DNA from 3 places in the Enterobacter sp. I4 genome. Region 3 is predicted to be linked to each of the others. Evidence: riboswitches for the same ligand, from Rfam matches in the RefSeq annotation. Region 3 holds a riboswitch; each other region holds the start of a gene.
What was found. Region 3 has a riboswitch for thiamine pyrophosphate ahead of thiM (hydroxyethylthiazole kinase). Riboswitches for the same ligand answer to the same signal wherever they lie in the genome.
Positions count from the first base shown of each region.

Region 1: it holds a riboswitch for thiamine pyrophosphate, as region 3 does, so the genes downstream of both, thiC (phosphomethylpyrimidine synthase ThiC) here and thiM (hydroxyethylthiazole kinase) in region 3, are expected to answer to the same signal.
Region 2: it holds a riboswitch for thiamine pyrophosphate, as region 3 does, so the genes downstream of both, thiB (thiamine ABC transporter substrate binding subunit) here and thiM (hydroxyethylthiazole kinase) in region 3, are expected to answer to the same signal.

Region 1 is NZ_JALBUO010000001.1:87,263-97,958, forward strand. It holds gene thiE (thiamine phosphate synthase) at 1-345, opposite strand, end outside; gene thiC (phosphomethylpyrimidine synthase ThiC) at 345-2,240, opposite strand; TPP riboswitch at 2,320-2,429, opposite strand; gene rsd (sigma D regulator) at 2,484-2,981, opposite strand; gene nudC (NAD(+) diphosphatase) at 3,077-3,850, shown strand; gene hemE (uroporphyrinogen decarboxylase) at 3,889-4,953, shown strand; gene nfi (deoxyribonuclease V) at 4,963-5,634, shown strand; gene MOQ06_RS00475 (YjaG family protein) at 5,676-6,266, shown strand; gene hupA (nucleoid-associated protein HU-alpha) at 6,453-6,725, shown strand; gene MOQ06_RS00485 (DUF1481 domain-containing protein) at 6,737-7,429, shown strand; gene purD (phosphoribosylamine--glycine ligase) at 7,478-8,770, opposite strand; gene purH (bifunctional phosphoribosylaminoimidazolecarboxamide formyltransferase/IMP cyclohydrolase) at 8,786-10,375, opposite strand.
Region 2 is NZ_JALBUO010000002.1:400,271-410,966, forward strand. It holds gene MOQ06_RS14195 (sugar efflux transporter) at 1-995, opposite strand, end outside; gene sgrT (glucose uptake inhibitor SgrT) at 1,116-1,268, opposite strand; gene sgrR (HTH-type transcriptional regulator SgrR) at 1,357-3,012, shown strand; TPP riboswitch at 3,049-3,149, shown strand; gene thiB (thiamine ABC transporter substrate binding subunit) at 3,181-4,164, shown strand; gene thiP (thiamine/thiamine pyrophosphate ABC transporter permease ThiP) at 4,140-5,750, shown strand; gene thiQ (thiamine ABC transporter ATP-binding protein ThiQ) at 5,734-6,435, shown strand; gene MOQ06_RS14225 (DedA family protein) at 6,467-7,234, opposite strand; gene araC (arabinose operon transcriptional regulator AraC) at 7,363-8,208, opposite strand; gene araB (ribulokinase) at 8,546-10,255, shown strand; gene araA (L-arabinose isomerase) at 10,266-10,696, shown strand, end outside.
Region 3 is NZ_JALBUO010000001.1:1,451,776-1,462,471, reverse strand. It holds gene MOQ06_RS06990 (mandelate racemase family protein) at 1-959, opposite strand, end outside; gene fbaB (class I fructose-bisphosphate aldolase) at 1,276-2,328, opposite strand; gene MOQ06_RS06980 (nucleoside permease) at 2,578-3,855, shown strand; gene MOQ06_RS06975 (ADP-ribosylglycohydrolase family protein) at 3,852-4,856, shown strand; gene MOQ06_RS06970 (PfkB family carbohydrate kinase) at 4,853-5,806, shown strand; gene MOQ06_RS06965 (GntR family transcriptional regulator) at 5,780-6,526, opposite strand; gene thiD (bifunctional hydroxymethylpyrimidine kinase/phosphomethylpyrimidine kinase) at 6,569-7,369, opposite strand; gene thiM (hydroxyethylthiazole kinase) at 7,366-8,136, opposite strand; TPP riboswitch at 8,172-8,268, opposite strand; partial or broken gene MOQ06_RS06950 (IS3 family transposase) at 8,590-9,506, opposite strand; gene MOQ06_RS06945 (GDSL-type esterase/lipase family protein) at 10,252-10,696, shown strand, end outside.

The DNA.
Region 1 (10,696 bases), 1.4 Mb from region 3:
AATCTCCATATCGTCATGAGTGGAAACGCCAAGACGCAAGCCGGCTTCGCGGATGACATGCAAATCGGTCGTCTCCAGATCCTCCTGGCCCAGATGCACGCCATAGGCCCTGTGCTTAACGGCAAGCCGCCAGTAGTCGTTGATAAACAGGCGGGCATCGTAGCGACGCCCCAGCGCAACGGCGGCGGCCACGTCAGCCTCTACCTCTTCATCGCGCTTATCCTTGATGCGCAGCTGGATTGTGCGCACGCCTGCCTCAAGCAGACGGGCAATCCACGCCACGCTGTCCACCACCGGGTAAAGCCCTAAGCGGAAGGGGACGGCGGGGAAATCGGGCTTGTACATTATGCCTCCTCTTTTTTGAGGTAGATTTCGCCGCCTTTCGCGCGGAAGGTTTCTGACATGTCCGCCATACCCACTTCAATGGTCTGCGCGGCGGCGTAGTCGCGAACCTCCTGGCTGATTTTCATTGAGCAGAATTTTGGTCCGCACATGGAGCAGAAGTGAGCCACTTTGCCGGATTCCTGCGGCAGGGTTTCGTCGTGATAGGCGCGGGCGGTGAAGGGATCGAGCGCCAGATTAAACTGGTCTTCCCAGCGGAATTCAAAGCGCGCTTTGGACATGGCGTTGTCGCGGATTTGCGCGCCCGGGTGGCCTTTCGCCAGGTCGGCGGCGTGGGCGGCGATTTTGTAGGTAATCAGCCCCTGCTTTACGTCCTCTTTGTTGGGCAGGCCGAGGTGCTCTTTCGGCGTAACGTAGCAGAGCATGGCGCAGCCGAACCAGCCGATCATCGCCGCGCCAATCCCTGAAGTGAAGTGGTCATAGCCCGGCGCAATATCGGTGGTCAGCGGCCCCAGGGTGTAGAACGGCGCTTCGTGGCAGTGCTCCAGCTCTTCGGTCATGTTGCGGCGGATCATCTGCATCGGCACGTGTCCCGGGCCTTCAATCATCACCTGCACGTCATATTCCCAGGCGATTTTGGTCAGCTCGCCCAGCGTATGCAGCTCGGCAAACTGCGCTTCGTCGTTGGCATCGCGGATGGAGCCCGGACGCAGGCCGTCGCCCAGCGAAAGCGAAACGTCATAGGCGGCGCAGATTTCGCAGATCTCGCGGAAATGTTCGTAGAGGAAGTTTTCCTGATGATGGGACAGGCACCACTTCGCCATAATCGAACCGCCGCGCGAGACGATGCCGGTCAGACGTTTCGCCGTCATCGGCACGTAGCGCAGCAGCACGCCGGCGTGGATGGTGAAGTAGTCCACGCCCTGTTCCGCCTGCTCCAGCAGCGTATCGCGGAACGCTTCCCAGGTAAGGTTTTCCGCAATGCCGTTCACTTTTTCCAGCGCCTGATAAATCGGGACGGTGCCAATCGGCACCGGGCTGTTGCGCAGGATCCACTCGCGAGTTTCGTGAATATAGCGGCCGGTGGAAAGATCCATCACCGTGTCCGCTCCCCAGCGCGTTGACCAGACCAGCTTTTCCACCTCTTCTTCGATAGAGGACGTTACCGCCGAGTTGCCGATGTTGGCGTTGACCTTCACCAGGAAGTTGCGGCCGATAATCATCGGCTCGGATTCCGGGTGGTTAATGTTGGCGGGGATTATCGCGCGGCCTGCGGCCACTTCGTCACGCACAAACTCCGGCGTGATGTTCTCCGGCAGGCGTGCGCCAAACCCTTCGCCCGGGTGCTGGTGGCGCAGGACTTCGCTGCGGATGCGCTCGCGCCCCATATTTTCGCGAATGGCGATGAACTCCATCTCCGGCGTGACGATCCCCTGGCGCGCGTAGTGCAGCTGGGTCACGCATTTGCCCGCTTTGGCGCGTTTTGGCGTCAGCAGGCCGGTGAAGCGCAGCTCGTCCAGGCCGTCGTCGGCCAGGCGCTCGTTAGTGTACGCTGAGCTGCGCACGCTCAGTTCCTCGCAGTCGTTACGCGCGTCAATCCACGGCTGTCGCAGCTTCGCCAGACCCTGCTGCACGTTGATAGCAACAGAAGGATCGCCGTACGGGCCGGAGGTGTCGTACACCGGCACGGCTTCGTTGTCTTCAAACTGCGGATTCTCTTTGCTGCCGCCGATAAGCGTCGGGCTAAGCTGGATTTCGCGCATCGGCACGCGGATATCGGCCTGCGAGCCGGAAATGTAGATGCGTTTAGAGTTCGGGAAAGCGGTGCCTTCCAGGGTGTCGATGAAGCGTTGGGCGTGTTCGCGCTGTTCGCGGCGGGTCAGTTTTGTTGTAGACATAGCTCATTCCAAAAGTGAAGGACATGGCTTGTCAGACGACGGATGAAGCAAGAGAAGATCGCCTTTGGGGCGATACAACAGCAGCATGACTCTTGTTCCCTTCGCAGGTATTAACCTGATCAGGTTCCGCGGATCCCGAATTAACGGTCTCAGCCCGTGCTTTCACACTGGGCACTCCGACAAGAAAAATCCCCCTCCACAGAGGGGCGACTGGTTGTAAATTACTCGTTAACGATTAATAACTCAAGCGGGACGCACGACGTTATCGTTGCTGCTGACAAACAGGTTGTTATCCAGCACGAGGGCAATGAGCTTGTCTTCCAGCGTGAACCGCTCTTCCAGCGCTTCGCCGAGGTCGGACAGCGCCTGCTGAAACTCAAGATAATTATCGTGATCGATAGCGTTTTCGAGCGTTGAATCGTAGTACTCCATTATCTGCTGGGTATTGGCCTCCAGCGGTGGATAGAGTTTTGTTGCGGCTAAAAACGGGCTTGTGCCTTCCATTTCGCGGATAATGCGTTCATAAATGTTGAAATGGCCGTTGGAGAGGTAGTCGACCAGGCGCTGACAAAAGTCATCCAGCGCCTTTTCATTCAGCCGCATAAAGGATTCTTTGCCAGGCTTAAGACCGACCAGATTGTAATACGCCACGAGTAGATGCTTGCGCACATGTAGCCAGCGATCCACCAGGTTGTTACTTCCTCCAACGCGCTCAGTCAGGCTTTCCAGCTGGTTTAACATGGTCGACTCCACAAGGTTTAGAATGGGATCTACTTATCCAAAATGTAACCACAATGCTAACAACATGTCAGTGAAGCGAAGGTAGTGCAATAGATATGGATCGTATTATTGAAAAATCAGATCTGGGTTGGTGGATCGTCAGCCACGAACAGAAATTATGGCTGCCCGGTGGAGAATTACCCTACGGTACGGCGGAAACGTTCGATCTTGTGGGGCAACCCGCGCTGAAGATCGGCGAGTGGCAGGGCGAATCCGTGTGGTTGATCCAACAGGCGCGCCGTCAGGATATGGGATCCGTTCGCCAGGTGCTGGATCTGGATGTTGGCCTGTTCCAGCTGGCGGGGCGCGGCGTGCAGCTGGCGGAGTTCTACCGCTCGCACAAATTCTGCGGCTACTGCGGCCACACCATGCACCCGAGCAAAACCGAGTGGGCGATGCTCTGCGGCCACTGCCGGGAACGCTACTACCCGCAAATCGCACCGTGCATCATCGTCGCCATCCGGCGTGACGATTCCATTCTGCTGGCGCAGCACACTCGTCATCGTAACGGCATTCATACCGTCCTCGCCGGCTTCGTCGAAGTGGGTGAAACGCTGGAGCAGGCGGTGGCGCGGGAGGTGATGGAGGAGAGCGGCATTAAGGTGAAAAATCTGCGCTACGTGACCTCCCAGCCGTGGCCGTTCCCGATGTCGCTGATGACGGCGTTTATGGCGGACTACGACAGCGGCGAGATTGTTATCGACCAGAAAGAGCTGCTTGAGGCGAACTGGTATCGCTACGACGATTTACCTCTGCTGCCCCCGCCGGGAACCGTGGCGCGCCGCCTGATAGAAGATACTGTGGCAATGTGTCGGGCCGAGTATGAGTAGTGTTACACTGACGGACTGACGCAATAAGGAACTGCAAAATGACCGAACTGAAGAACGATCGTTATCTGCGTGCGCTGCTGCGCCAGCCCGTTGATGTCACCCCGGTGTGGATGATGCGCCAGGCGGGACGCTATCTGCCAGAATATAAAGCCACGCGCGCGCAGGCGGGCGATTTTATGTCGCTGTGCAAAAACGCCGAGCTGGCCTGCGAAGTGACGCTCCAGCCGCTGCGCCGCTTCCCGCTCGATGCCGCCATTCTCTTTTCGGACATTCTTACCATTCCGGACGCGATGGGCCTTGGACTCTATTTTGAAACCGGCGAAGGTCCGCGCTTCACCTCTCCGATTAAAAGCAAAGCCGACGTCGATAAGCTGCCGATCCCGGATCCGGAAGGCGAGCTGGGCTACGTGATGAACGCCGTGCGCACCATTCGCCGCGAGCTGAAAGGTGAAGTGCCGCTGATTGGCTTCTCCGGTAGCCCGTGGACGCTGGCAACCTACATGGTGGAAGGCGGCAGCAGCAAAGCCTTTACCGTTATTAAAAAGATGATGTACGCCGAGCCGCAGGCGCTGCATACGCTGCTCGACAAGCTGGCGAAGAGCGTCACGCTCTATCTCAACGCGCAGATCAAAGCGGGCGCGCAGTCAGTGATGATTTTCGACACCTGGGGCGGCGTGCTGACCGGGCGTGATTATCAGCAGTTCTCGCTGTATTACATGCACAAAATCGTCGATGGCCTGCTGCGTGAAAACGAAGGCCGCCGCGTGCCGGTGACGCTGTTCACGAAAGGCGGCGGCCAGTGGCTGGAAGCGATGGCGGCAACCGGCTGCGACGCGCTGGGCCTCGACTGGACCACCGATATCGCGGATGCGCGCCGTCGCGTGGGCGACAAAGTCGCGCTTCAGGGCAACATGGATCCCTCCATGCTCTATGCTCAGCCAGCCCGCATTGAAGAGGAAGTGTCGACTATACTGTCTGGTTTCGGCCAGGGTGAAGGCCACGTCTTCAACCTCGGCCACGGCATTCATCAGGATGTGCCGCCAGAACACGCAGGCGTATTTGTGGAGGCGGTGCATCGGCTTTCAGCCCAGTATCACAGGTAAGGAGTAGGTATGGATCTCGCGTCGCTACGCGCTCAGCAAATCGAACTGGCTTCATCAGTGATCCGCGAGGATCGTCTGGATAAGGATCCCCCGCAGTACATTGGCGGGGCGGACGTCGGGTTTGAGCAGGGCGGTGAAGTCACGCGGGCGGCGATGGTGGTGCTGAAATACCCTTCGCTGGAGCTGGTGGAATACAAGGTGGCGCGTATTGCCACCACGATGCCCTACATCCCCGGCTTTCTCTCCTTCCGCGAATATCCGGCGCTGCTGGCCGCGTGGGAGCAACTCTCGCAAAAACCGGACCTGCTGTTTGTGGACGGACACGGTATTTCGCACCCGCGCCGCCTGGGCGTCGCCAGCCACTTTGGTCTGCTGGTGGATGTGCCTACCATTGGCGTGGCGAAAAAACGCCTGTGCGGCGCGTTTGAGCCGCTCTCTGCTGAACCGGGCGCGCTGGCGCCGCTTATCCATAAAGGCGAGCAGCTGGCGTGGGTCTGGCGCAGTAAGGCGCGCTGCAATCCGCTGTTTATCGCGACCGGGCACCGTGTGAGCATGGACAGCGCGCTGGCGTGGGTACAACGCTGCATGAAGGGCTACCGCTTACCGGAGCCGACGCGCTGGGCTGATGCCGTCGCTTCCTCGCGACCGGCTTTTGTTCGATGGCAGGCAATTCAGCCGTGATTCAGGTAAACTGCGGCTAATTTTCGATTCGAGACATCATCATGCTACAAAACCCGATTCATCTGCGCCTTGAGAAGCTGGAAAGCTGGCAGCACGTGACTTTTATGGCTTGCCTGTGCGAGCGCATGTATCCCAACTACGCCGCGTTCTGTAAGCAAACGGAGTTTGGCGAAGGCCAGATTTATCGTCGTATCCTGGATTTGATCTGGGAGACGCTGACGGTCAAAGACGCGAAGGTGAATTTTGACTCTCAGCTCGAAAAGCTGGAGGAGGCGATCCCGGCAGCGGATGATTACGACCTGTATGGTGTTTACCCGGCCATCGATGCCTGTGTGGCATTGAGCGAGCTAATCCACTCCCGTCTGAGCGGTGAAACCCTGGAACACGCCATTGAAGTCAGTAAGGCATCTATCACTACCGTCGCGATGCTGGAAATGACCCAGGAAGGCCGCGAAATGACCGACGATGAGCTGCGTGCTAACCCGGCGGTGGAACAAGAATGGGACATTCAGTGGGAGATTTTCCGCCTGCTGGCAGAGTGTGAAGAGCGTGATATTGAGCTGATCAAAGGGCTGCGCGCGGACCTGCGCGAGGCCGGTGAGAGCAATATTGGTATAATTTTTAACCAATGAGACAACAAAACGTGATTTAACGCCTGTTTTGTCACTCCTCGACTCTTCCCTTTCGCCCCCCGTCTGGTCTACATTTGGGGGGCGAAAAAAAGTGGCTATCGGTGCGTGTATGCAGGAGAGTGCTTTTTTGGCATTTTCGTCGCACTCGATGCTTAGCAAGCGATAAACACATTGAAAGGATAACTTATGAACAAGACTCAACTGATTGATGTAATTGCGGACAAGGCTGATCTGTCTAAAGTGCAGGCTAAAGCTGCTCTGGAATCTACCCTGGCTGCTATTACTGAGTCTCTGAAAGAAGGTGATGCTGTACAACTGGTTGGTTTCGGTACCTTCAAAGTGAACCACCGCGCTGAGCGTACTGGCCGCAACCCGCAGACCGGTAAAGAAATCAAAATCGCCGCAGCTAACGTGCCGGCATTTGTTTCTGGTAAAGCACTGAAAGACGCAGTTAAGTAAGACGCGTGGCAGTGAACAGTTTTAACGAAGGGGCGGCAACGCCCCTTTTGTCATTCTGGCGTGGCGCGCTCGCGCTGGCAGGCGTGCTGTTGCTTTCCGCCTGTAGCCACGATGCCTCACTCCCTCCGTTTACCGCCAGCGGCTACGCTGACAACCAGGGGGCGGTAAGGATCTGGCGTAAAGACTCCAGCAATGAAGTTCACCTGCTTTCCGCATTCAGCCCGTGGCATAGCGGCAATACCTCGACCGCAGAATATCGCTGGCAGGGCGAGGCGCTAACGCTGATTGAGCTGAACATCTACAGCAAGACCCCCGAACACGTGAAAGTGCGTTTCGATGACCACGGCGAGCTGAGCTTTATGCAGCATGAAGCCAGCGGTCAGAAACAGCAGCTTTCCAGCGATCAGATCGCCCTCTACCGTTACCGCGCTGAACAAATCCGCCAGACCAGCGATGCGCTGCGTCAGGGCCGCGTGGTGCTGCGCCAGGGGCGCTGGCATACCGATGGGACGGTGACCACCTGCGAAGGGCAGACGGTAAAGCCTGACCTTGAATCCTGGGCAACCGAACATATTCAGCGCCGTCAGCGGCATTCATCGATGGAAGTGAGCGTGGCGTGGCTTGAGGCGCCGGAAGGTTCACAGCTGCTGCTGGTGGCGAACGAAGATTTTTGCACCTGGCAGCCGACAGAAAAGAGTTTCTGATTTGATTTCCCTCTCCCCTGAGGGGAGAGGGTTAGGGTGAGGGGGAAATTACTCGCCCTGTTCCCGCGCAATCGCCCGATAGCCGATATCCTGACGGCTGAAGCTGCCGTTCCAGCGAATATCCGCCATCAGCGCATAGGCGCGTTTTTGTGCTTCTGCTACGGTGTGACCCAGCGCGGTGGCGCACAGCACGCGGCCACCGTTGGTCAGGACGCGATCGTCGTCAGCCAGCGTCGTACCGGCGTGGAACACCTTCGCACCGTCAATTTCCTCCAGCGGCAGGCCGTGGATCTCATCTCCGGTGTTGTAGTTGCCAGGATAACCACCCGCAGCAATCACCACGCCCAGCGATGCACGCTCGTCCCACTCTGAGGTTTTCTCGTCCAGCTTGCCGTCGCAGGCCGCCAGGCACAGATCCACCAGGTCAGATTTCATGCGCAGCATGATCGGCTGCGTTTCCGGATCGCCAAAGCGGCAGTTGAATTCGATAACCTTCGGATTGCCCTGCTTGTCGATCATCAGGCCCGCATAGAGGAAACCGGTGTAGGTATTGCCTTCTGCCGCCATCCCTTTCACGGTTGGCCAGATAATGCGATCCATGGTGCGCTGATGCACTTCATCAGTGACCACCGGAGCAGGGGAGTAGGCACCCATTCCGCCGGTATTCGGGCCGGTATCGCCATTACCCACGCGCTTGTGATCCTGGCTGGTGGCCATCGGCAGAACGTGCTCGCCGTCGACCATCACGATAAAGCTCGCCTCTTCGCCGTCGAGGAACTCTTCAATCACGATGCGGTGACCCGCATCGCCAAAGGCGTTGCCGGCCAGCATATCGTGAACGGCGGCTTCGGCTTCTTCGAGCGTCATCGCCACGATCACGCCTTTCCCGGCGGCCAGGCCGTCGGCCTTAATGACAATCGGTGCGCCTTTTTCGCGCAGGTAAGCCAGAGCGGGCTCCACCTCTGTGAAGTTCTGGTATTCCGCCGTCGGGATGTTATGGCGAGCCAGGAAATCTTTGGTAAAGGCTTTCGACCCCTCCAGTTGGGCAGCACCCTCCGTTGGGCCAAAGATTTTCAGGCCAGCGGCGCGGAAGGCGTCTACCACGCCGATCACCAGCGGCGCTTCCGGACCAACAATAGTCAGATCGATGTTTTCGCGCTGAGCAAAACTCAGCAGCGCGGGGATATCGGTGACGCCGATGGCGACGTTCTGCAGCGCGGGCTCAAGCGCGGTACCGGCGTTACCCGGTGCCACAAAGACGGTTTCAACCTGCGGGGACTGCGCCGCTTTCCACGCCAGCGCGTGCTCGCGCCCGCCGTTGCCAATCACTAATACTTTCATTTTCTGCTCCGGGAATTAATGGCGGAAGTGACGCATGTCGGTGAAGATCATCGCGATGCCGTGTTCGTCGGCGGCGGCAATCACTTCGTCGTCGCGGATTGAGCCGCCAGGCTGGATCACGCAGGTGATGCCCACCGCAGCGGCCGCATCGATGCCGTCGCGGAACGGGAAGAAGGCGTCAGAGGCCATGGCGGAGCCTTTCACTTCCAGACCTTCGTCACCTGCTTTGATACCGGCAATTTTCGCAGAGTAAACGCGGCTCATCTGGCCTGCACCTATCCCGATGGTCATGTTCTCTTTCGCGTAGACAATGGCGTTGGATTTCACGAACTTCGCCACCTTCCAGCAGAACAGCGCGTCGCGCAGCTCCTGCTCGGTCGGCTGGCGTTTGGTCACCACGCGCAGGTCGGCTTCCGTCACCATACCCAGATCGCGATCCTGAACCAGCAGGCCACCGTTCACGCGCTTGAAGTCCAGGCCCGGCACGCGTTCTGCCCACTGGCCGCAAACCAGCACGCGCACGTTCTGTTTCGCAGCGGTGATTTTCAGCGCTTCTTCTGATGCGGACGGCGCGATGATCACTTCGACAAACTGGCGGGAGATGATGGCCTGTGCGGTTTCGGCATCCAGCTCGCGGTTGAAGGCGATAATGCCGCCAAACGCGGAGGTCGGGTCGGTTTTGTAGGCGCGATCGTAAGCGTCAAGGATAGAGGTGCTCACGGCAACGCCGCATGGGTTGGCGTGCTTGACGATAACGCAGGCCGGCTCGCTGAACTCTTTCACGCATTCCAGCGCAGCGTCGGTGTCGGCAATGTTGTTATAGGAGAGCGCTTTGCCCTGAACCTGCTGAGCGGTTGCGACAGAAGCTTCTTTTACCTCTTCTTCTATATAGAAGGCAGCCTGCTGGTGGCTGTTCTCACCGTAACGCATATCCTGTTTCTTAATGAAGTTCAGGTTCAGCGTGCGCGGGAAGCGGCCGGAAGGATCTTTGCTTTCACCGTGGTAAGCAGGCACCAGGCTACCGAAGTAGTTGGCAATCATGCTGTCGTACGCGGCGGTGTGTTCGAAGGCTTTGATGGCGAGGTCGAAACGCGTTGCCAGGGTCAGCGACCCTTCGTTGGCGTCTATCTCATTAATAATGGTGTTGTAGTCGCTGCTCTTCACCACAATGGCTACATCTTTATGGTTCTTGGCGGCAGAGCGCACCATGGTCGGACCGCCGATGTCGATATTCTCAACCGCATCTTCCAGGGTGCAGCCTTCGCGGGCTACGGTCTGGGCAAATGGATAGAGGTTAACGACAACCATGTCGATTGGCGCGATGTCATGCTGTTCCATAATGCCGTCGTCCTGACCGCGACGGCCAAGAATACCTCCGTGCACTTTCGGGTGCAGGGTTTTGACGCGTCCATCCATCATTTCCGGGAAACCGGTGTAGTCGGACACTTCGGTTACCGGCAGACCTTTATCTGCTAACAGGCGCGCGGTGCCACCTGTAGAAAGCAGCTCCACACCACGTGCGGAAAGTGCCTGAGCGAATTCGACGATACCGGCTTTATCAGAAACACTGAGCAGAGCGCGGCGGACTGGACGACGTTGTTGCATGGTAAATCCCCTGGATTTCACGATTACAGAGAGCGTTAGATGAATTTTCCCGCGAAAAACTCATCTAACACACCTGACGGGGCATCCTTGTTAGGCGCGAGCATTTTAACGAAAACGTTTGCGCAACGCTCGCATATTTTCACTTTTTCGAAGCGCTGTGGATAACTCTGTGCGTAAAAGGGTATAAGGCGGGGTTTTGCTGGGGAATGCAGCAGTCAGTCATTTTTCTGTCATTTAGCGGTTGCGGCCTGCGGAGAACTCCCTATAATGCGCCTCCATCGACACGGCGGATGTGAATCACTTCACAAACAGCCCGGTCGG
Region 2 (10,696 bases), on a different contig from region 3:
AAATCCTGGAACCAGAGCATGCCGATCCCGGCGACAATCCCGATGAAAACGGCGTTAAACAGCTGAAGCGCCAGTAACGCCTCACGGGAATGGAAAAGGAGTAGCCCCGCGTAGAACAGCACGCCGGCCGCCACGGCGACAATCATCATCCGGCGCTTTCCGAAACGCTTAACGTAATACCCCGCCAGAATCATCGCCGGGATTTCCAGCCCGGCGGCGGTCCCCATTAAGATCCCGGCGAGCTTGTCCGGCAGGCCCAGATCGCTGCTGATCCACAGCGGCATATCGATGATATACATGGTGTTGCAGGTCCACATCAGCGTGGAAGCAATAAACAGCATGCGGACGTTTTTATCCTGCCAGCCGCTCACCTGGGTTAACGGTTTATCCGTCGTTTGCTCAACCCGGGCAACAGACGGCAGCGCAAAAGCAATCAGCGCCAGGCTAACGGCAAAAATCCCCGCCGCGATGGAAAACATGGCGGTGAAGCCATAGTTCAGGGCCAGCATGAACGCCAGCGGCGGGCCGATAACCCAGGCGAGGGAGAGCTGGGCACGCATCACCGAGCTGAACATCACCACTTCACGCGCCGAGTTATCGGCATATTCCCGGGCCAGCGCGAACAGCTGCGGCATGGCGGTGTTGGCCAGCGAGGCAAGCAGTACGCCACAGGTGATTAGCGTCAGGTAGTGGCGGTTGAAGGCAAAAAGCAGCGCGTTGCCCACGGCCATGGCGCAGCAAAAGAGGATTAATTTGCGGCGATCGCCCCGGCTGTCGGATCGTTTCGCCAGCCACAGGCTGACCAGGATCCCGGCGATAGCGTTGACGGTATAAAACAGGCCGACCCAAAACGGCTGCGCCCCCACCTCGCGGCTGAGAAACAGGCTCAGCGTCGGTGCCTGAAGCGCGCCGGCTACGCCCATCATGAAGGCCACCAGCATAAAAGCGGCATACACGCCGTTCAGGCGTCGCCCCATCGTCATCAACCAGAGCATGCGCAAATCCTTATGAAAGCGAATCGAAATTGGGTGAAATAGTAAACGAAAAAAGCCAGCAAAAACATTTTGCTGGCGGGTGATTAGCACCAATACTCAGTCACACATGATCGAGGCGAGTTAGCGAGAAGAGGTCGGTTTCGTAACGTCCCACTGCATCAGATCTTCCAGTATTCTCAGCCGCTGCTCTGCGCACTGGCGGGCCAGCCAGGACACTCCTTTTGTCGCTGAAAAATAGTGCTGATAAAACTGACGTGCGGTAGACCTCTTCATAATTTACCTCCTCGCTTCATCGGGAAGAATTATTGGCTTAATATAGGGATTAATAAATTGCTGATTTTTTGTCAGGAGTTCCTCTTTTATGCCGTCTGGTCGTCTGCAACAACAATTTATCCGCCTGTGGCAGTGCTGCGAGGGGCAATCGCAGGAGACCACGCTGAACGAGCTGGCAGAACTCCTCAACTGCTCTCGCCGCCACATGCGTACGCTGCTTAATACCATGCAGCAGCAGGGCTGGCTTAACTGGGAGGCCGAGGCCGGTCGCGGCAAGCGTTCACGCCTTACCTTCCTCTATACCGGGCTGGCGCTGCAGCAACAGCGGGCGGAGGATCTGCTGGAGCAGGACCGCATCGATCAGCTGGTACAGCTGGTGGGCGACAAGGCCGCCGTGCGCCAGATGCTGGTCTCGCATCTTGGGCGCAGCTTTCGCCAGGGGCGCCATATTCTGCGGGTGCTCTACTACCGTCCGATGAAAAATCTGCTGCCCGGCACGGCGCTGCGCCGCTCTGAAACCCACATGGCCCGGCAGATATTCAGCGGCCTGACGAAAATAAATGAGGAAAATGGGGAACTGGAAGCGGATATTGCCCACCACTGGCAACAGCTGTCCCCGCTGCACTGGCGCTTCTTTTTACGCCCCGGGATCCACTTCCACCACGGACGCGAGCTGGAGATGCGGGACGTCATCGGCTCCCTGGAGCGGGCCCGCACGCTCCCGCTCTATTCGCATATCGCGCGGATCCACTCCCCGACGGCCTGGACGCTGGACATTGAGCTGTCGCAGCCGGACAAATGGCTTCCGTGGCTGCTGGGCTATGTGCCCTCGATGATCCTGCCCGGCGAGTGGGGATCGCTCAACAATTTTGCCAGCCTGCCGATCGGTACGGGCCCCTACTCCGTTTCGCGCAATAACAATAATCAGCTCAAGATCCGCGCCTTTGATGACTATTTTGGCTATCGGGCGCTGATTGACGAAGTTAACGTCTGGGTATTACCGGATCTCAACGAGGAGCTGAGCGCAGGCCTGACGCTGGAAGGGCCAACAACAAGCGAAAAGGCTTTCGAAAGTCGCCTGGAAGAGGGGTGTTATTACCTGCTCTTTGATAGCCGCAGCCATCGCGGCGCAAACCACGACGTTCGCAAGTGGATCAGCCATATTCTCGCCCCTGCTAACCTGATTTATCACGCAGAGGAGCAATACCAGACGTGGTGGTTCCCGGCCTATGGCCTGCTCCCGCGCTGGCACCATGCTCAGCCGGTACGCAGTGAAAAACCTGCCGGGCTTGAGACCATCACCCTCAGCTACTACCGCGATCACATTGAGCACCGGTTTATCGCAAGGATCATGAGTAAGCTGCTGGCGGCCGAGGGCGTGACGCTGGCGATACAGGAAGTGGACTATGATGAATGGCACCGCGGTGACGTCGTCAGCGATATCTGGCTCAACAGCGCAAACTTCACGCTGCCGCTTGATTTCTCACTCTTTTCTCACCTGTATGAAGTGCCGCTCATTCAGCACTGCATCAACCGGGACTGGCAGCAGGACGCCGCGCGGTGGCGGGCAGGAGAAATGGATCTGGCCGCCTGGTGTCAGGAGCTGTTGGCCAGGCAGACGATCGTACCGCTGATCCACCACTGGCTGCTGATCCAGGGGCAGCGCAGCATGCGCGGCCTGCGGATGAATACCCTGGGCTGGTTTGATTTTAAATCCGCCTGGTTTGCGCCGCCGGAGCCATAACGCTTTCGTAATATTCACCAAATCATTACAATAGCGCCGTTCTCAACGGGGTGCTGCATCACTGATGTGCGCTGAGATAATACCCGTCGAACCTGATCCGGATAACGCCGGCGAAGGGATTTGAGGCTGTCTCTCAAAATCCTTTGCCACTCAACCCTGAGGTGCAAAGTGTTAAAAAACGTTCTTCCTCTGCTGGCGCTGTTTGCGCTGCCTGTTTTTGCCAAGCCCGTGCTCACGGTTTACACCTATGACTCTTTCTCCGCCGACTGGGGCCCCGGCCCGGCGGTAAAAAAAGCCTTTGAGGCCGACTGCGGCTGCGAGCTGAAGTTCGTGGCGCTGGAAGATGGCGTGTCGCTGCTTAACCGTCTGCGCATGGAAGGGAAAAACAGCAAAGCCGACGTGGTGCTCGGGCTGGATAACAACCTGCTGGAAGCCGCCACGCAAACCCGATTGTTTGCTAAAAGCGGCGTTGCGGCAGAGGCCGTTAAGGTGCCTGGCGGCTGGAAAAACGAGACTTTCGTTCCCTTTGATTACGGGTACTTTGCTTTCGTCTACGACAAAAACAAGCTGAAAAACCCGCCGAAAAGCCTGAAAGAGCTGGTCGAAAGCGACCAGAAATGGCGCGTGATTTATGAAGATCCGCGAACCAGCACCCCGGGCCTTGGCCTGCTGCTGTGGATGCAAAAGGTCTATGGGGATAAAACGGCGGAAGCGTGGCAGAAACTGGCCGCCAAAACCGTGACAGTCACCAAAGGCTGGAGCGAGGCCTACGGCCTGTTCCTGAAAGGGGAAAGCGATCTTGTACTGAGCTACACCACCTCCCCGGCCTACCACATTATTGCCGAGAAGAAAGACAATTACGCTGCCGCGAACTTTGCTGAAGGGCATTATCTGCAGGTGGAAGTGGCGGCGCGCACCGCCGCCAGCAAACAGCCGGAGCTGGCCGAAAAATTCCTGAAATTTATGGTCTCACCGGCATTCCAGAACGCCATTCCGACAGGCAACTGGATGTACCCGGTGACTGACGTTGCGCTGCCGGCGGGCTTTGAGAAGCTGAGCAAACCGCAAACCTCGCTGGAGTTTACGCCGCAGCAGGTTGCTGCCCAGCGCGCCGCATGGATAAGTGAATGGCAACGCGCCGTCAGCCGCTGATCCCCGGCTGGTTACTCCCGGGGCTGCTCGCCGCCATGCTGATGGTGGCGGTCAGCCTGGGCGCATTCCTTGCGCTGTGGTTTAACGCGCCGGAGAGCGATCTGCTCGCGCTCTGGCACGACGGCTATCTCTGGCACGTTATCCGCTTCTCCTTCTGGCAGGCGTTTCTCTCCGCGCTGCTGTCGACGATCCCGGCAATTTTTCTCGCGCGCGCCCTGTATCGACGGCGTTTTCCCGGCAGGCAGGCCCTGCTGCGCCTGTGCGCCATGACGCTGATCCTCCCCGTGCTGGTCGCGGTGTTTGGCATCCTGAGCGTATACGGCAGGCAGGGCTGGCTGGCATCCCTGTTCAGCCTGCTTGGCCTGGAGTGGACCTTCTCTCCCTACGGGCTGCAGGGCATTCTGCTGGCGCACGTTTTCTTCAACATGCCGATGGCAACGCGCCTCTTTTTGCAGGCCCTGGAAAACATTCCCGGCGAGCAGCGCCAGATTGCCGCCCAGCTCGGCATGCGCGGCTGGTCGTTCTTCCGCTTTGTCGAATGGCCCTGGCTGCGACGCCAGATTGCCCCGGTTGCCGCGCTAATCTTTATGCTCTGCTTCGCCAGCTTTGCGACCGTGCTCTCTCTCGGCGGCGGGCCGCAGGCCACCACGATTGAGCTGGCTATCTATCAGGCGTTAAGTTACGACTACGATCCTGGCCGCGCCGCGCTGCTGGCCCTCGTACAGATGATTTGCTGTCTGGCGCTGGTGTTATTGAGCCAGCGTCTGAGCAAAGCGATCCCCGCAGGAAGCAATAATATTACCGGCTGGCGCGATCCGCAGGACAGCCTGCACAGCCGCATCACGGATGTGATGCTGATCGCACTGGCCCTCCTGCTTCTGCTCCCGCCGCTGCTGGCCGTCATCTTTGATGGGCTGAATAGCAATGTGCTTTCGGTATTGCAACAGCCTGTCCTGTGGCAGGCTACGTGGACCTCGTTGCGCATCGCGCTGGCAGCCGGGCTGGTCTGCGTGCTCCTGACCATGATGCTGCTCTGGAGCAGCCGCGAGCTTTACGCGCGCCATGCCCGCAAGGCCGGACACGCGCTGGAGCTGACGGGCATGCTGATTCTGGCAATGCCCGGCATCGTGCTGGCGACCGGTTTCTTTTTACTGTTTAACAGCACCATCGGCCTGCCGGAAAGCGCCGACGGGATCGTTATCTTTACCAACGCCCTCATGGCTATCCCGTATGCGCTTAAGGTGCTGGAAAACCCGATGCGGGATGTGAACAGCCGGTATAGCGTCCTGTGTCAGTCCCTTGGGATAGCGGGCTGGCGGCGTTTGAAGGTGGTCGAGCTACGCGCCCTGAAGCGCCCGCTCGCCCAGGCGCTGGCCTTCGCCTGCGTGCTGTCGATTGGCGATTTTGGCGTAGTGGCCCTCTTTGGCAACGAAGATTTCCGCACGCTGCCGTTCTGGCTTTATCAGCAAATTGGCTCTTACCGCAGCCAGGACGGTGCCGTCACGGCGCTGCTGCTGCTGATCCTGTGCTTTGCCTTATTTACCGTTATCGAAAAACTTCCGGGGCGTGATGCTAAAACTGACTGATGTAACCTGGCTTTACGAGCACCTGCCTATGCGCTTTACCCTCTCCGTTCGCCAGGGTGAGCGAATTGCGGTGCTTGGCCCAAGCGGTGCCGGAAAAAGTACCCTGCTCAATTTAATTGCCGGTTTCTTGCAGCCTGCCAGCGGATCGATAGCAATCGATAATCGTGATTTTACCCACGCCCCTCCGGCTAAACGTCCGGTGTCGATGCTGTTTCAGGAAAACAACCTGTTCAATCACCTCACGGTGTGGCAGAACATCGCGCTGGGGATGGATCCGGGGCTGAAGCTCAATACCGCGCAGCGGCAGAAGCTGGGAGCAATCGCTGAACAAATGGGCCTGTCCACGCTTGTCGACAGGCTGCCCGGCGAACTCTCCGGCGGCCAGCGCCAGCGGGTGGCGCTGGCGCGTTGCCTGGTGCGCGAACGGCCGCTGCTGCTGCTAGACGAACCTTTCTCTGCGCTCGACCCGGCCCTGCGCCAGGAGATGCTCTCGCTGGTGGAGGAGGTTTGCCAGCGCCAGCAGATCGCGATGCTGATGGTCTCGCACAGCATTGAGGATGCCGCGCGCATCGCGCCGCGATCGGTGGTGATCGCGGAGGGGCGCATACTCTGGGATGGCAAAACGGAAGAGCTTCTTAGCGGGAAGGCAGGGGCGTCTTCACTGCTGGGCATTTCTGCGCTCTGATACCCTCTCCCCGTGGGAGAGGGAAAACACGCTAACGGCTCACCACCTTCAACAGGATCTCGCCGTACACCGGCATCAGCGGATGGCGAATCAATGCTACCAGCGCCACCACCACAACGCCCAGCGTCAGCGGGGCCAGCCACATCAGGCGAGCGCGCGGGAGATAGCGCGTCAGGCGATCGACGCTGGCTTTTGCGCTGCGCCACAGCCGCCAGCAGAGCCAGGCCGCCAGCCAGAGCAGCACCGCCGTTGCCAGCAGCAGCCACTTAAACTCACCGCTTTGCATACCGTCAGGAATATCAATGGCCGCGCCCGCGAGGATCCCCGGCAGGAAGTAGAACGGCGGCCAGAAGACGCAGCCGATGATGTTCGGCACCACGAATTTCGCGACGGGCAGATCCAGCATGCCGGCAACCATCGGCACCAGCGGACGCGTTGGCCCGACAAAACGCCCCACGAGGATAGTAAACATGCTGTGCTGGTGCAGGGCGTGCTCGGTCTTATCCAGCAGCGCTTTGTGTTTTTTCAAAAACGACCAGCGGTGGAGCGGCTTCTTAAAGCGCCAGCCCAGCCAGAAGGAGATCCAGTCCCCCAGAAAACAGCCGATCGTACCGGCCAGCCACGCCTGCCAGAAATTGACCTCACCGCTGCCAATCAGCGCTCCAAGCCCCGCCATCAGTACGGTGCCGGGCAGGATCAGCCCGACCAGCGCCAGCGATTCGAGAAACGCCACCAGAGTTACCGCGATGAGCGAATACATAACGGACTGGGTAATAAAATGTTCCAGCAATGCCTGCATAACTATTCCGGTCAGAAAACGAATCAGCGATTCTGCTTAGCGCCCTGCACCGCGTCAAGGCAACAATTGTCTGAATAGTTTACAGGGTGCTTTCTGAGTTCACCTGTATGTTTAGCTTTTTTTACCGATTATTCACATCCAGCGCGAAATTCACTGGGGCTGGCGCCGGTGCATTTTTTAAACACGCGGGAAAAATAGAGCTGATCTTCAAAGCCCACGTTGCGCCCAACGGTAGCAATCGGCATTCGGGTTGTGCTGAGCAGCAGTTTCGCCTGGCTGATGCGCTGATCCTCACGCCAGCTCAGCACGCTGACGCCAAGCTGCTGGCGAAACAGATGCGACAGGCGTGACGGCGACAGGCAGACGTGCTGGGCGACGCTGGCGATATCAAACTGGCTGTCGGCCAGGTGGTCGCTGATGTACTGACAGGCGTCACGCACGCGGTTGTCCAGCGGCGGGTTAAGCGACTCGTTGATGGCCTCCATGCGCCGCAGCAGCACCTGCTCCAGCAGGTTAATGGCCAGCAGTTCGGCATAGCGCCCGCCCGCCTGCCCCGCCTCTATAATCTGCGCGAAAAGTTCACGGAACTGTGCCAGATGCGCTTCATCCGGACGATAAAAGCCGGTATGGGCGAAAATGGCCGGCCACGACAGCCACTCCTGCCAGTAGGCGCGCGGACGGAAATAGACCCACTGGTGATACCACTCTTTGGCGTCCGGGTGTCGGCCGTAGTGGTGGATCTCCCCAGGCGGGAACAGCAGCATATCGCCGGGACGGCAGACGAATTGCCGATCGCCGTTTTTGATCACCCCCTCCCCGCGTACGGTAAGGTTCAAAATATACCCTTTCATGCCGAGCGGTCGATCGACGTAAAAATCGAGATAACCCTCGGCCTCAATTGGCGTCAGCCCCGCCACCAGATGGGCGTTAAATGAGTAGCCCGGCAGTAAGGGATCGTTTTGCGGTTCGGCCATAGATTCAGTTCTCCCAAGGGTCCTGAAGGAAACCAATTGTCCATATCGTTAAAAGCAGTATAAAAAGGGGCCGCGAAAAGATCCAAAAAGCATCACGCTTCTTTTACCTCCGCCATGTTTCAGCCTTTTCCCTTGATTTATCTGCCGACAGGGACAGATAAGCAGTAACAAAAGTGTCTATAAGTACGGCAGAAATGTCCACATTGAATATTTGCACGGCGTCACACTTTCCGTTGCTACAGCAATTTTATCCATAAGATTAGCGGATCCTGCCTGACGATTTTTGTCCCCAGTCTCTAATGTTCTTCCATACCTGTTTTCTGGATGGAGCAACACCATGGCAATTGCAATTGGCCTCGATTTTGGCAGCGACTCGGTTCGCGCGCTGGCAGTGGACTGTACGACTGGCCAGGAGATAGCAACCAGCGTTGAGTGGTACCCGCGCTGGCAAGAGGGGCGCTACTGCGATGCGCCGAATAACCAGTTCCGCCACCACCCGCGTGATTACATTGAATCTATGGAAGCGGCGATGAAAGCCGTGCTGGCTGAACTGACGGATGCCCAGCGGGCCGACGTGGTGGGGATTGGCGTCGACAGCACCGGTTCAACGCCGGCCCCGGTTGATGCCGAAGGCCGCGTGCTGGCGCTGCGCCCGGAGTTTGCCGACAACCCGAACGCCATGTTCGTGCTGTGGAAAGACCATACCGCCGTGGAAGAGGCGGAAGCCATCACCCGCCTGTGCCATCAGCCAGGCCACACCGACTACTCCCGCTACATCGGTGGGATTTACTCCAGCGAATGGTTCTGGGCCAAGATCCTTCACGTTACCCGCGCGGACGCTTCGGTTGCGCAGGCGGCGGCATCATGGATTGAGCTGTGCGACTGGGTGCCTGCCCTGCTCTCCGGCACCACCCGCCCGCAGGATATCCGCCGCGGCCGCTGTAGCGCCGGGCATAAATCCCTGTGGCATGAAAGCTGGGGCGGCCTGCCTCCAGCCGCGTTCTTCGACGAGCTCGACCCGATTATCAACAAGAACCTGACATATCCGCTGTTTACCGACACCTTCACCGCCGATATTCTGGTCGGCACGCTCTGCGAAGAGTGGGCAAAGCGCCTCGGCCTGCCGCAAAACGTGGCGATCTCCGGCGGCGCGTTTGACTGCCACATGGGCGCCGTGGGCGCGGGTGCGCAGCCCAATACGCTGGTGAAAGTGATCGGCACCTCTACATGCGACATTCTGACGGCGGATAAAACCACCGTTGGCGACCGCGCGGTGAAGGGTATCTGCGGCCAGGTTGACGGCAGCGTGGTGCCGGACTTCATCGGCCTCGAAGCCGGTCAGTCCGCTTTCGGCGACATCTACGCCTGGTTTGGCCGCGTGCTCGGCTGGCCGCTGGATCGCCTGGCGGCGGCGCATCCTGAGCTGAAAACCCAGATTGACGAGAGCAAAAAACAGCTTCTGCCGCAGCTCACGGAGGCCTGGGCAAAAAATCCGTCTCTCGACCACCTGCCGGTGGTGCTGGACTGGTTTAACGGTCGCCGCACGCCGTTTGCGAACCAGCGTCTGAAAGGGGTGATTACCGACCTCAACCTGGCGACCGACGCGCCGGCGCTGTTTGGTGGCCTGATTGCAGCCACCGCATTCGGCGCGCGCGCCATCATGGAGTGCTTCACCGAACAGGGCATCGACGTAAACAACGTGATGGCTCTGGGCGGTATCGCCCGTAAAAACCCGGTGATCATGCAGGCCTGCTGCGACGTGCTCAACCGTCCGCTGCAGATTGTGGCCTCCGATCAGTGCTGTGCGCTGGGCGCAGCGATTTTCGCGGCCGTAGCCGCAGGCGTGCATGCCGATATTCCGACCGCGCAACGGCATATGGCGAGCGCCGTCGAAACCACGCTCCAGCCGCGTGCCGGACAGGCACAACGCTTCGAACAGCTTTATCAGCGCTACCAGCAATGGGCAAAAAGCGCCGAACTTCACTATCTCCCTGTCGCCGCCCCGGCCAAACGCACCGCGGACACTACGGCAACCCTGACCCATTAAGGACACGATGATGACCATTTTTAATAATTATGAAGTGTGGTTTGTGATTGGCAGCCAGCATCTGTACGGACCGGAAGCGTTACAGCAGGTGACGAAACACGCGGAGCACGTGGTTAACGCCATGAACGCCGAAGCCAAACTGCCGTGCAAACTGGTGTTAAAGCCGCTGGGGACCACCCCGGATGAAATCACCAACATCTGCCGTGACGCCAACTACGACGACAAATGCGCCGGTCTGGTGGTGTGGCTTCACACCTTCTCACCGGCCAAAATGTGGATCAACGGCCTGGCCATCCTCAACAAGCCGCTGCTGCAGTTCCACACCCAGTTCAATGCCTCCCTGCCGTGGGACAGCATCGACATGGACTTTATGAACCTGAACCAGACCGCGCACGGCGGCCGCGAGTTCGGCTTCATCGGCGCGCGTATGCGTCAGCAGCA
Region 3 (10,696 bases):
CCAATCACCGCCAGGCTTGCCGCCCCGTTACCGTGGATTTCGCAGTCCATACCGAAAGACTCCGCAAGGTTCGCCACCTTTAGCGTCGGTGAGATGCCTCCCACGCCGTTTGCCCCGGCGCGCAGGATGTCGCACGCCCCGGCCTTCACCCAGTCCGCGCGGCTGTGATGTTTCCCGCCCAGGCTTTCCGGCCCGATAATCGGGATCGACAGGTTCTCCGCCAGCCACGCGTAGGAGGCCATGCTCTCCTCTTCCATTGGCTCTTCAAACCAGGCGAAGCTGAGCTTTTCCAGCTCTTTGCCGATGTACAGCGCCTCGGTGCGGCTGTACCAGTGGTAGCCGTCAATCATCAGGTCGATATCCGGACCGACCGCTTCGCGCACGGCGGCGCAGGCTTTGACGTCCATCTTCGGATCGGGGGCGAAAGAGACCGGCGGCATCCAGGTGTGCAGCTTGATGGCCTTATAACCGCGCGCCACCAGCTTTTCAGCAAAGCTGGCGTATTCATCCGGCGTGGAAAGCCCGCCCGGCAGATCGTCCCCGCACATGGTGCTGCCGTAGGCCGGAACCCTGTCGCGATAGCCGCCGAGCAGTTTCCAGACCGGCATGTTGAGCTTGCGGCCGATGAGATCCCACAGCGCCTGTTCCACGAAGCCCAGCGCGCGCTCGGTCAGCTGATGCGCGCTCCCCCGCTGCCAGTGCGCCAGGTCCTGCCAGATGCGCTCGCGGTTAAACGCGTCCTGGCCAATCAATACTTTGCGAAAGAAGGTGTTAACCACAAAGGGGCGCACCACTTCCGGCGGGGCGAAGGAATATCCTTGCGTGCCATCGTCTGCCGTGATGGTCAGCATCGCCATTCTGGCCAGGCTCTCCGGCCCCGGATGCGAATGCCCGGCGCTGTCGGAGACCCGGCGCGTCGGGTACTGGAAGACGGTGACGTTTACAGATTCAATTTTCATGATCAGTCCTTAACGCGACAGAGGTTCAGAGCGGCTCGTATTTTGAAAAGCCGTTTCGAAACTAACTTTAAGCGCAAAATTCATCCACTGCCTTAGACAAATTCCGCTAAGCGCCGACCATTTTTTGTGCATATGCACGGACTGAAGTGACAGTTTTCACAAAAGAGAGGGGAAGTGTGAGGTGGATCGGGAGAAACAAACTGCGGGTTTGAACCCCCCTCACGCCGGCCCCTCCCAAAAGGGCGAGGGGGCAAAGATCGCACCTTACGGTCCCCTCTCCCCTTTGGGGAGAGGGTTAGGGTGAGGGGAAAAAGAGTTAAGCGATCGTGACTTTACTGTCCAGATACACATCCTGAACCGCGTTAATCAGCTTCACGCCGTCGGCCATGGATTTTTTGAACGCCTTACGGCCGAGGATCAGCCCCATGCCGCCCGCGCGTTTGTTAATCACCGCCGTGCGTACCGCGTCGGTCAGGTCGGTTTCGCCGCCTGCCGCACCGCCGGAGTTAATCAGCCCGGCGCGGCCCATGTAGCAGTTCGCCAGCTGGTAGCGCACCAGATCGATCGGGTTGTCGCTGGTCAGCTTGCTGTAAACGCGGTCATCGGTATAGCCGAAGTTCACCGCTTTATACCCGCCGTTATTCTCGGCCATTTTCTGCTTCACAATGTCCGCGCCGATGGTCGCCGCCAGGTGGTTTGCCTGGCCGGTGAGATCCGCAGATACGTGATAATCCACGCCGTCTTTCTTAAACGACGCGTTGCGCAGATAGGCCCACAGCACGGTCACCATGCCCAGCTCATGCGCACGCTCGAACGCGGCGGAAATCTCTTCTATCTGACGACGCGACTGCTCGGAGCCGAAATAGATGGTCGCCCCCACCGCTACCGCGCCCATGTTGAACGCCTGCTCGACGCTGGCGTACAGCGTCTGGTCGTATTCGGTTGGGTAGCTCAGGGTTTCGTTGTGGTTCAGTTTGACGAGGAACGGAATGCGGTGGGCATAGCGACGCGATACGGAAGCCAGCACGCCATAGGTGGAGGCGACACAGTTACAGCCCGCCTCAATCGCCAGCTCGACGATGTTTTTCGGATCGAAGTAGAGCGGGTTCGCGGCAAACGACGCCCCCGCAGAATGCTCAACGCCCTGGTCAACGGGCAAAATAGAGAGGTAGCCTGTCCCGCCCAGACGGCCGGTATTGTACAGCGTCTGCATGTTTCGCAGGACGGCAGGCGGACGGTTGTTGTCGACCATAACGCGGTCTACGTAGTCATGGCCAGGCAGGTAAAGCTGGTCGGCTGGAATGGTCATACAACGATGCTGTAAAAGGCTGTCGGCGTCTTTGCCAAGCAACTGCGCAATATCAGTCATAGTGATGCTCCCGTAAGTCCGACGTGATGTCGGCACGTGTGATCCAAACCTGCGTTTTTTGCAGGCAGACTAAGCCTGGTACCGACTTACTCTATTTTCCACCATTTGCAACTTTTTTAAGCACAATCTGCTGGCTCGTTTCGTGTACAACATTTTTGTTACACTGATCATACAATCGCCTTAAAGGTATTTAAAAGGTATTATCACATGGTATGTTACTCGCGTACCTCTGACATGCAGGATTAAAAAATGAAAACGAAAGTCCAACTGTCATTCATGATGTTCGTTGAATGGTTTATCTGGGGCGCCTGGTTTGTGCCGCTGTGGCTATGGCTGAGTAAAAGCGGGTTTACCGCAGGGGAAATCGGCTGGTCCTATGCCTGTACCGCCATTGCCGCGATTCTCTCTCCTATCCTGGTCGGCTCGCTGACGGACCGCTTCTTCGCCGCCCAGAAGGTGCTGGCGGTGCTGATGTTCGCGGGCGCCATTCTGATGTACTTCGCTGCACAGCAAACCCAGTTCAGCACCTTCTTCCCGCTGCTGCTGGCCTACTCTCTGACCTACATGCCCACCATCGCCCTGACCAACAGTATCGCCTTTGCGAACGTCGATGACGTGGAGGCCGACTTCCCGCGCATTCGCGTAATGGGAACCATTGGCTGGATTGCTTCCGGCCTGGCGTGCGGTTTCCTGCCGCAGATGATGGGCTATAGCGATATCTCTGACACCAATATTCCCCTGCTGATGACCGCAGCCAGCTCTCTCCTGCTTGGCGTCTTCGCGCTGTTCCTGCCGAATACCCCGCCGAAGAGTACCGGCAAGCTGGACTTCAGGGTGATGCTGGGGCTGGATGCGCTGATCCTGCTGCGCGACAGAAACTTCCTGGTGTTCTTCTTCTGCTCGTTCCTGTTCGCCATGCCGCTGGCCTTCTACTACATCTTTGCTAACGGCTATCTCACCGAAGTGGGGATGAAAAACGCCACCGGCTGGATGACGCTCGGCCAGTTCTCTGAAATCTTCTTCATGCTCGCGCTGCCGTTCTTTACCAAACGCTTTGGTATTAAGAAGGTCCTGCTGCTGGGCCTGATCACCGCCGCCATTCGCTACGGCTTCTTTGTCTACGGCGGCGCGGAGCAGTACTTCACTTACGCCCTGCTGTTCCTCGGAATCCTGCTGCACGGCGTGAGCTATGACTTCTATTACGTTACCGCGTACATCTACGTGGATAAAAAAGCGCCTGTGCATATGCGCAACGCGGCGCAGGGCTTGATCACGCTGTGCTGTCAGGGCTTTGGTAGCCTGCTGGGTTACCGCCTGGGCGGCGTGATGATGGAAAAAATGTTCGCTTACAAAGAGCCGGTGAATGGGCTGACCTTCAACTGGGCCGGAATGTGGACATTTGGCGCAATCATGATTGTGGTGATTGCCGTGCTGTTTATGCTGTTTTTCCGCGAATCGGATAAAGAGATCACCGCAATTGAGGTGGTTGATGGCGATACCGCGCTGACACGAGGGGAAGTTAAATGAAACAAGACCGTATTCTCGGTGCCCTTTATGGGCAGGCGTTAGGGGATGCGATGGGGATGCCGTCGGAGCTGTGGCCGCGTAAGCGGGTGAAAGCGCACTTCGGCTGGATCGACCGTTTCTTACCCGGCCCGGCTGAGAATAATGCCGCCTGCTACTTTAAGCAGGCGGAATTTACGGATGACACGTCGATGGCGCTGTGCCTGGCCGATGCGATTATCGAATGCGACGGAGAAATCGATCCGGACGTTATCGGTAAACATATTCTGCGCTGGGCGCTGGACTTCGACGCGTTCAATAAGAATGTGCTCGGCCCGACGTCCAAAATCGCCCTGAACGCCATCCGTGACGGCAGGCCGGTGAGCGAGCTGGAAAACAACGGCGTCACCAACGGGGCGGCGATGCGCGCCTCCCCGCTGGGCTGCCTGCTGCCGGCCACGCGCCTGGCGCACTTTGTGGAACAGGTTGCGATGGCCTCCAGCCCGACGCATAAATCGGATCTCGCCATCGCCGGGGCTGTGGTCATCGCCTGGGCGGTGTCGCGCGCCATCGACGGCGAAAGCTGGCAGAACATCGCCGATGCCCTGCCGGGTATCGCCCGCGCGGCCCAGGAGGCGAACACCACCACCTTCAGCGCGTCGCTCTCGGCACGCATTGAGCTGGCCCTGAAAACCGTGCGCGAAGCCAACGGTACGGAATCGGCCAGCGAGCAGGTCTATCAGCTGATTGGCGCGGGAACAAGCACGGTTGAGTCCGTTCCGGCAGCCATTGCGATGGTCGAACTGGCGGGAACCGACCCGAACCGCTGCGCGTTTTTGTGCGCCAACCTGGGCGGCGATACGGACACCATAGGTGCGATGGCAACGGCAATCTGCGGCGCGCTGCATGGCGTTCAGGCGATCGATCCCGCGCTTAAGCACGAGCTTGATGCGGTGAACCGGCTTGATTTCGGCCATTACTGCGACAAGCTGCTGCACTTCCGGGAGCAAAGGGAGGGGGTATGAGCGCTTTTGCCCACCGTCTTGAAACCCTTCATGCCACACGGCCGGTCACGGTGCTTGGTGCGGCTGTCATCGACGTGATTGCCGACGCGTACGCCCTGCCCTGGCGCGGGTGTGATATCGAACTGAAGCAGCAGGGGGTGAATATTGGCGGCTGCGCGCTAAATATCGCCATCGCCCTGAAGCGGCTCGGCATTGCCGCGCAAAACGCACTCCCCGTCGGCCACGGCGTGTGGGCAGATATTATCCGTAACGCCATGGCGAAGCAGGATCTGCACAGTGCGGTAGAAGCGGAAACGGGCGATAACGGCTGGTGTCTGGCGCTGGTGGAGCCCGACGGTGAACGCACCTTTATGTCGTTCAGCGGCGTGGAGAACCAGTGGCAGCAGGGCTGGCTGGACGGGTTAAGCGTACCAGAGAAAAGCCTGGTCTATCTGTCCGGCTACCAGCTGGCTTCACCCAGCGGCGAACTGCTGACGGCCTGGCTGGAAAACCTTCAGGATGTGACCGCCTTTATCGATTTCGGTCCGCGCATTGCGGATATTCCGGTCCCGCTGATGGCGCGGATCATGGCCCGTAAACCGATCGTATCGCTCAATCGTCAGGAGGCGGAACTCGCCGCCGAATGGCTTGGCGTGAATGCAGAAAACCTTGGCGCGCAGTGGCAACACCGGTTCGGCGCTGCGCTGATCGTGCGCCACGACAAAGACGGGGCGGTCTGGTATGACGGTGATGCTTCGGGGCACGTTCCGGCTTTTCCAGCAACCGTCGTCGATACCATCGGCGCGGGTGACAGCCATGCGGGTGGCCTGCTTGCCGGACTGGCCGCAGGCTGGTCACTGCCGGAGGCGGTGCGGCTTGGCAACGCCGTCGCCGCCTGGGTGGTCAGCCATCGCGGTGGAGACTGTGCCCCCACGCGCGAGGCATTACTCCTCGCACACAAAAACGTATAGATCGCTGCGGCAGTAGCTGATGCTGTACTCAATTGGCCGGTGCTGTTGATCGAGCGCGACTTGCCTGATAACCAGCACCGGTATTTTATCGTCCATCTTAATATGCGCCTGAAATTCGCTGTCCGGCATACAGGCGCTGACGCGTGAACGGGTGCGCTGCGGAAAGATATTCTGGCTGCGGAAGTAATCATACAGCGAGACGCCAATGTCGTCCGGGTTAGGAATTAACCCTACCGGTACCCAGGACTCCTCTATCGATACCGCATCGTCGTCCACGTAGCGGATGCGCTTAAGCAAAAACACCTCGCTCTCTGGCTCCAGAGAAAGCTGGCGGGCAATCTCTTCCGGGCACTTCACGACGCTTCTGTTGACCCACAGCGTGTTGGGCGTTTTCCCGCGCAGCACCACCTGCTGGGAAAAACCCCGCGCCTCTTTGAGGGAATATTCAAAGATATTGTTGATCTGCGTGCCGTAGCCGCGGGCGCGGGTGACGACGCCAGCCTCCTCCAGCGCCTGCATTGCTTTACGCACCGTAATACGCGATACCCCGGCGAGCTGGCTCAGATCCCGCTCGCCGGGCAAAATATTCCCGTGTGCCAGCACCCCGCTGCGCACCGCGTTTTTCACCGTTTCGGCAAATTTCAGGTACAACGGCATGTTGTCTGGCGCGGCAATGCGTTCCCTGAGTTGGGCAATTAACCGGGTATGCGCTTGTTCCATCTCTGTTTTTCTCTGGCATAAGGTTTCCTGCCAGTATACGGCTTACCACCATGCATGGAAATGGTGAACCGGACCAATACCGTGACCCACTTCCAGAGAATCCGCTTTTGCCAGCGCGCCGGAGAGCCATACCTTGGCTTCCTGCACCGCACCCGCCCAGTCATTGTGGCGCGGACGCAGCGCCGCCAGCGCCGCAGAGAGCGTGCAGCCCGTTCCGTGGGTGTTTTTGGTCTGTACCCGCGGTGCGGTGAAGCGCTGCGCGCCGTCGCGGGTGAAGAGCCAGTCCGGGCTTTCTGCGTCATCAAGATGGCCGCCCTTCATCAGCACCGCGCTACACCCCATCGCCAGCAGCGCGTTCCCCTGCTCTTTCATTTCGCGCTCGTTCCGGGCGTGTGGCGCATCCAGCAGCGCGGCGGCTTCAGGCAGGTTGGGCGTGATCAGGGCCACCTGCGGCAGCAGCTTTTTACGCAGCGTTTCGACGGCGGAGGCCGGGAGCAGCGGATCGCCGCTTTTTGCCAGCATCACGGTATCGAGCACCACGTTTTGTATCTGATAATGCCTGAGCCGTTCGGCGACCGCTTCAACGATATCGGCTTCTGCCAGCATGCCGATCTTGGTGGTATCGATGCGTACATCGCTGAATACCGAATCCAGCTGCGCGGCAACAAAATCAGGCTCAATGCGATAAACCGACTGCACGCCGCGCGTGTTTTGCGCCACCAGCGCGGTGATGACAGAGCAACCGTACGCGCCAAGAGCGGAGAAGGTTTTCAGGTCGGCCTGGATCCCTGCCCCGCCGCTTGGATCGGTACCCGCAATGGTGAGAGCATTAATACGTTTCATACCCGCTCCTCCAGCGCGTAGAGCGCGTCCAGAAAAGCAGCGGCAAAGCTTCCGGGGCCGCGGGTCTGGGATACGGCAATCGACCCCGCGCGCTTCATCCACCCGCAGGCCGCCGTCACGTTGTCGAGCCTGTCGCCCGGCAGCGAACAGCTGGCGGCAACGACCGCAGAGAGCGCGCAGCCCGTTCCCACCACGCGGGTCATCAGCGGATCGCCCCCCGTAACCGTGCGGATTCTCTGGCCGTCGGTAATGTGATCCACCTCTCCCGTCACCACCACTATGGCGCTGGTCTGGCGGGCCAGCGCCTGCGCAGCGGGCAACGCGCTCGCCGCGGTATCGGTAGTATCCACGCCGCGTCCTCCCGCGCTCATGCCGGTGAGGGCAAGTATTTCCGAGGCGTTACCGCGAATAGCCGCGGGTTTGAGAGAAAGTGCCTGGTGACAGAAGCGGGTACGGAACGTCAGGGCGCCTACCGCGACCGGATCCAGAGTCCAGGGTTTGCCTGCGGCCACCGCACTCTCTATGGCCCGGCGCATCGACTGGGCACGCGGGGCGGTAAGCGTGCCAACGTTGATTAACAGCGCGTCGGCAAGCGCGGCAAACTGTTCGGCTTCTTCAGCTTCGATCACCATCGCCGGCGATGCGCCAAGCGCCAGCAGAACGTTGGCGGTGAACGTCTGCACGACGTCGTTAGTCATACAGTGTGTGAGCGGGGAACGGGTTCGGAACTGATGTAAAACAGGTAGATCGAGCAGGTTAGTCTGCATGGTTTCGCTCCTGCCGTACGTGAAGAAGCGATGACCGGGAAGGCATCTGACTTCCCTACGCTGGCATTATCCAGATCAGGTAATACGGGTATTTCTCAGCCTTCACAAAGAAGGGCACCCCGAGTCATTTACAAAAAAAATCAAAAGCTTGCGATTAACGTCCCGTTAATCCCTGTTCTGGATCATGCCAGCGGGAAGCCAAAGACTCAACCCTAAAAATTCCTCTGTGTCCCAGCTTGTGTCTCACGTTGTGTCCCACAGATAAATGGCAGGCACAAAAAAACCGCCCATAAGGCGGCTTAAGGAAATTATTCAGTCATGATGATTTAAACCGCATACGTTTTCTTCATGCAGTCGAAGTGCTTTTGCCAATTCCAATTGAAATGCAAATGACAAGCGGGAACAGCTGATCTTGAGACCGTCAATAATGATGTGTGAATAGCCACGAATAATCTAGACACTTCCTAGTCGTTGATAATACTGGTTTTCATATTCTGCCGGTGACATCTGATTGCTCGAACCATGCCGACGCTTACTGTTATAAAACATTTCGATGTAATCAAAAATATCGCTGCGGGCTTCTTCCCACGTTCCGTAGATCTATTTCTTTATCCGCTCGCGTTTCAGTCACTGGAAAAAGCTTTCTGCAACCGCGTTATCGTGACAGTTACCGCGACGGCTCATACTCCCTTCCAGGCCGTGTGATTTCAGGAACGACTGCCACTCATAGCTTGTGTACTGACTGCCCTGGTCCGAGTGAGCCAGTACCGGTTTTTGCGGATTACGCCGCCATACAGCCATCATCATTGCGTTCAGGACAATGTCCTTTGTCATCCGGGATTGCATTGACCAGCCGATAATTTTGCGTGAGAACAGATCAACAACCACGGCAAGATACAGCCAGCCTTCGTGGATCCTGATGTAGGTGATGTCCGTTACCCAACGCTCATCCGGTGCTTCCGGGTTGAACTGTTTAATCTGTCCTGTCAGTCTCAGGTCTGCCTGATGGCGTTGTGAATGCGGCTGCTGAAGCCAGGCGTAAAACCCACTCGGATGAACATCCAGCACCCGGCAGAGCATACGAACAGGCAAGCAACTGGCGTTGTCACGGATAAAGGCGCACCTCAGTCGGACAGCTTTGCGAAGTACGCCGCGGCTTTTTTTAATATGTCCCGTTCGTCGGTAACCCGCTTCAGCTCTTTCTGGAGATGGCGGAGCTAGGCCTGAGCATCTGACTGTTCTTTATGAGTGGAAGAATCCGGACCGTACTTCGTTATCCAGGCGTAAAGGCTGCGAGTGGTGATATCGAGACGTGTTGCAACGCTGGAAAGAGAATGACCGCGATCTACAACCTGTTTGACTGCTTCAATTTTAAACTCTACGGGAAACGCTTAACGCTCATTGGCACCTCTCTTTAAGTCATCTTAAATGACTCTGAGGTGTCTGTTAAACCTGTGGCGATTCAATACTCATCCCCCGGGTACATATGCACTTTATCCACAAGTGATTATATATGGAAAAGCAACCGGATATCGGCTTCCAGTAAGTTTCGTCGGCTAAGGCCAGTTAAAGTCGAAAAGTCAAAAAACAACCTTAGCGTACAATAATTTTCGATCACCAAAGTGCCCCTAGGAAGCACGTACCTCACAAAGACTGTAAATAGTATCTCGTGATTCACGGGCTTTAGGCCATTAACTTTGTTAATTATTTCCTCTTTATTATCATATTAATTCATGTTGAATTTTTTTCATGTCTATTGGAAAAGAATTTATTTTTTCGAAATTTAGTTTTTAGTGTTACGTAAGACATACTAATCAGATGAAAAAACCGCTAGGAGTAGATGGCGGGTAACACATGCAGAAATTATCTCACCCAAAGTGTAAATTAATTGTGATTGACATGTTTCTACCGATAACGATACATTCACAGAACTACGAATAATTCAGAGAAAAAAGATCTGGATATATTCTTTAAAAATTGTATAAGCCAAGTGACAATGGCTCAAAAAAACCAAGTTAAGCCATGCTTAATTCATCATTTATTAATGATTACATATTAATGGTTCATTACTAAGTCTGTCCACATCAGGAATCAGAATATAACAAGGGAGATGCTATGAGTTATGTGGAACAATTAACTCCGCAGATGTTGGCATATTCGAAAGAGTTTGCTGATAATGGCAAAATAAATTGGCTTCCTTATGTCATGTACTTTCATCCGTATAATCATCGATCATCTGTTGTTAATACAGATAGTCGGGGCTTCAGGTATAGTAACGCCTGCGGAAAAATATATTCTGTTGGTGATTGCAGTCAACTTAATAGTTGCCGCATTATCGCTGGGAGTTCAACGGTATTCGGTATAGGAGCAAGCGCGGACTGTCATACCCTGGCGTCACGGATGAGTATAAATGATCCGCATACATCTCCATGGATTAACTTCGGGGGGCGTAGTTTTAATTCTACACAGGAAATGATTCTGTTTTCGCTTAATCGCCACCTGTTGCCTGAGATTGATGAGGTCGTTTTAATGTCTGGTTTTAACGATCTTGGGCTGGCGC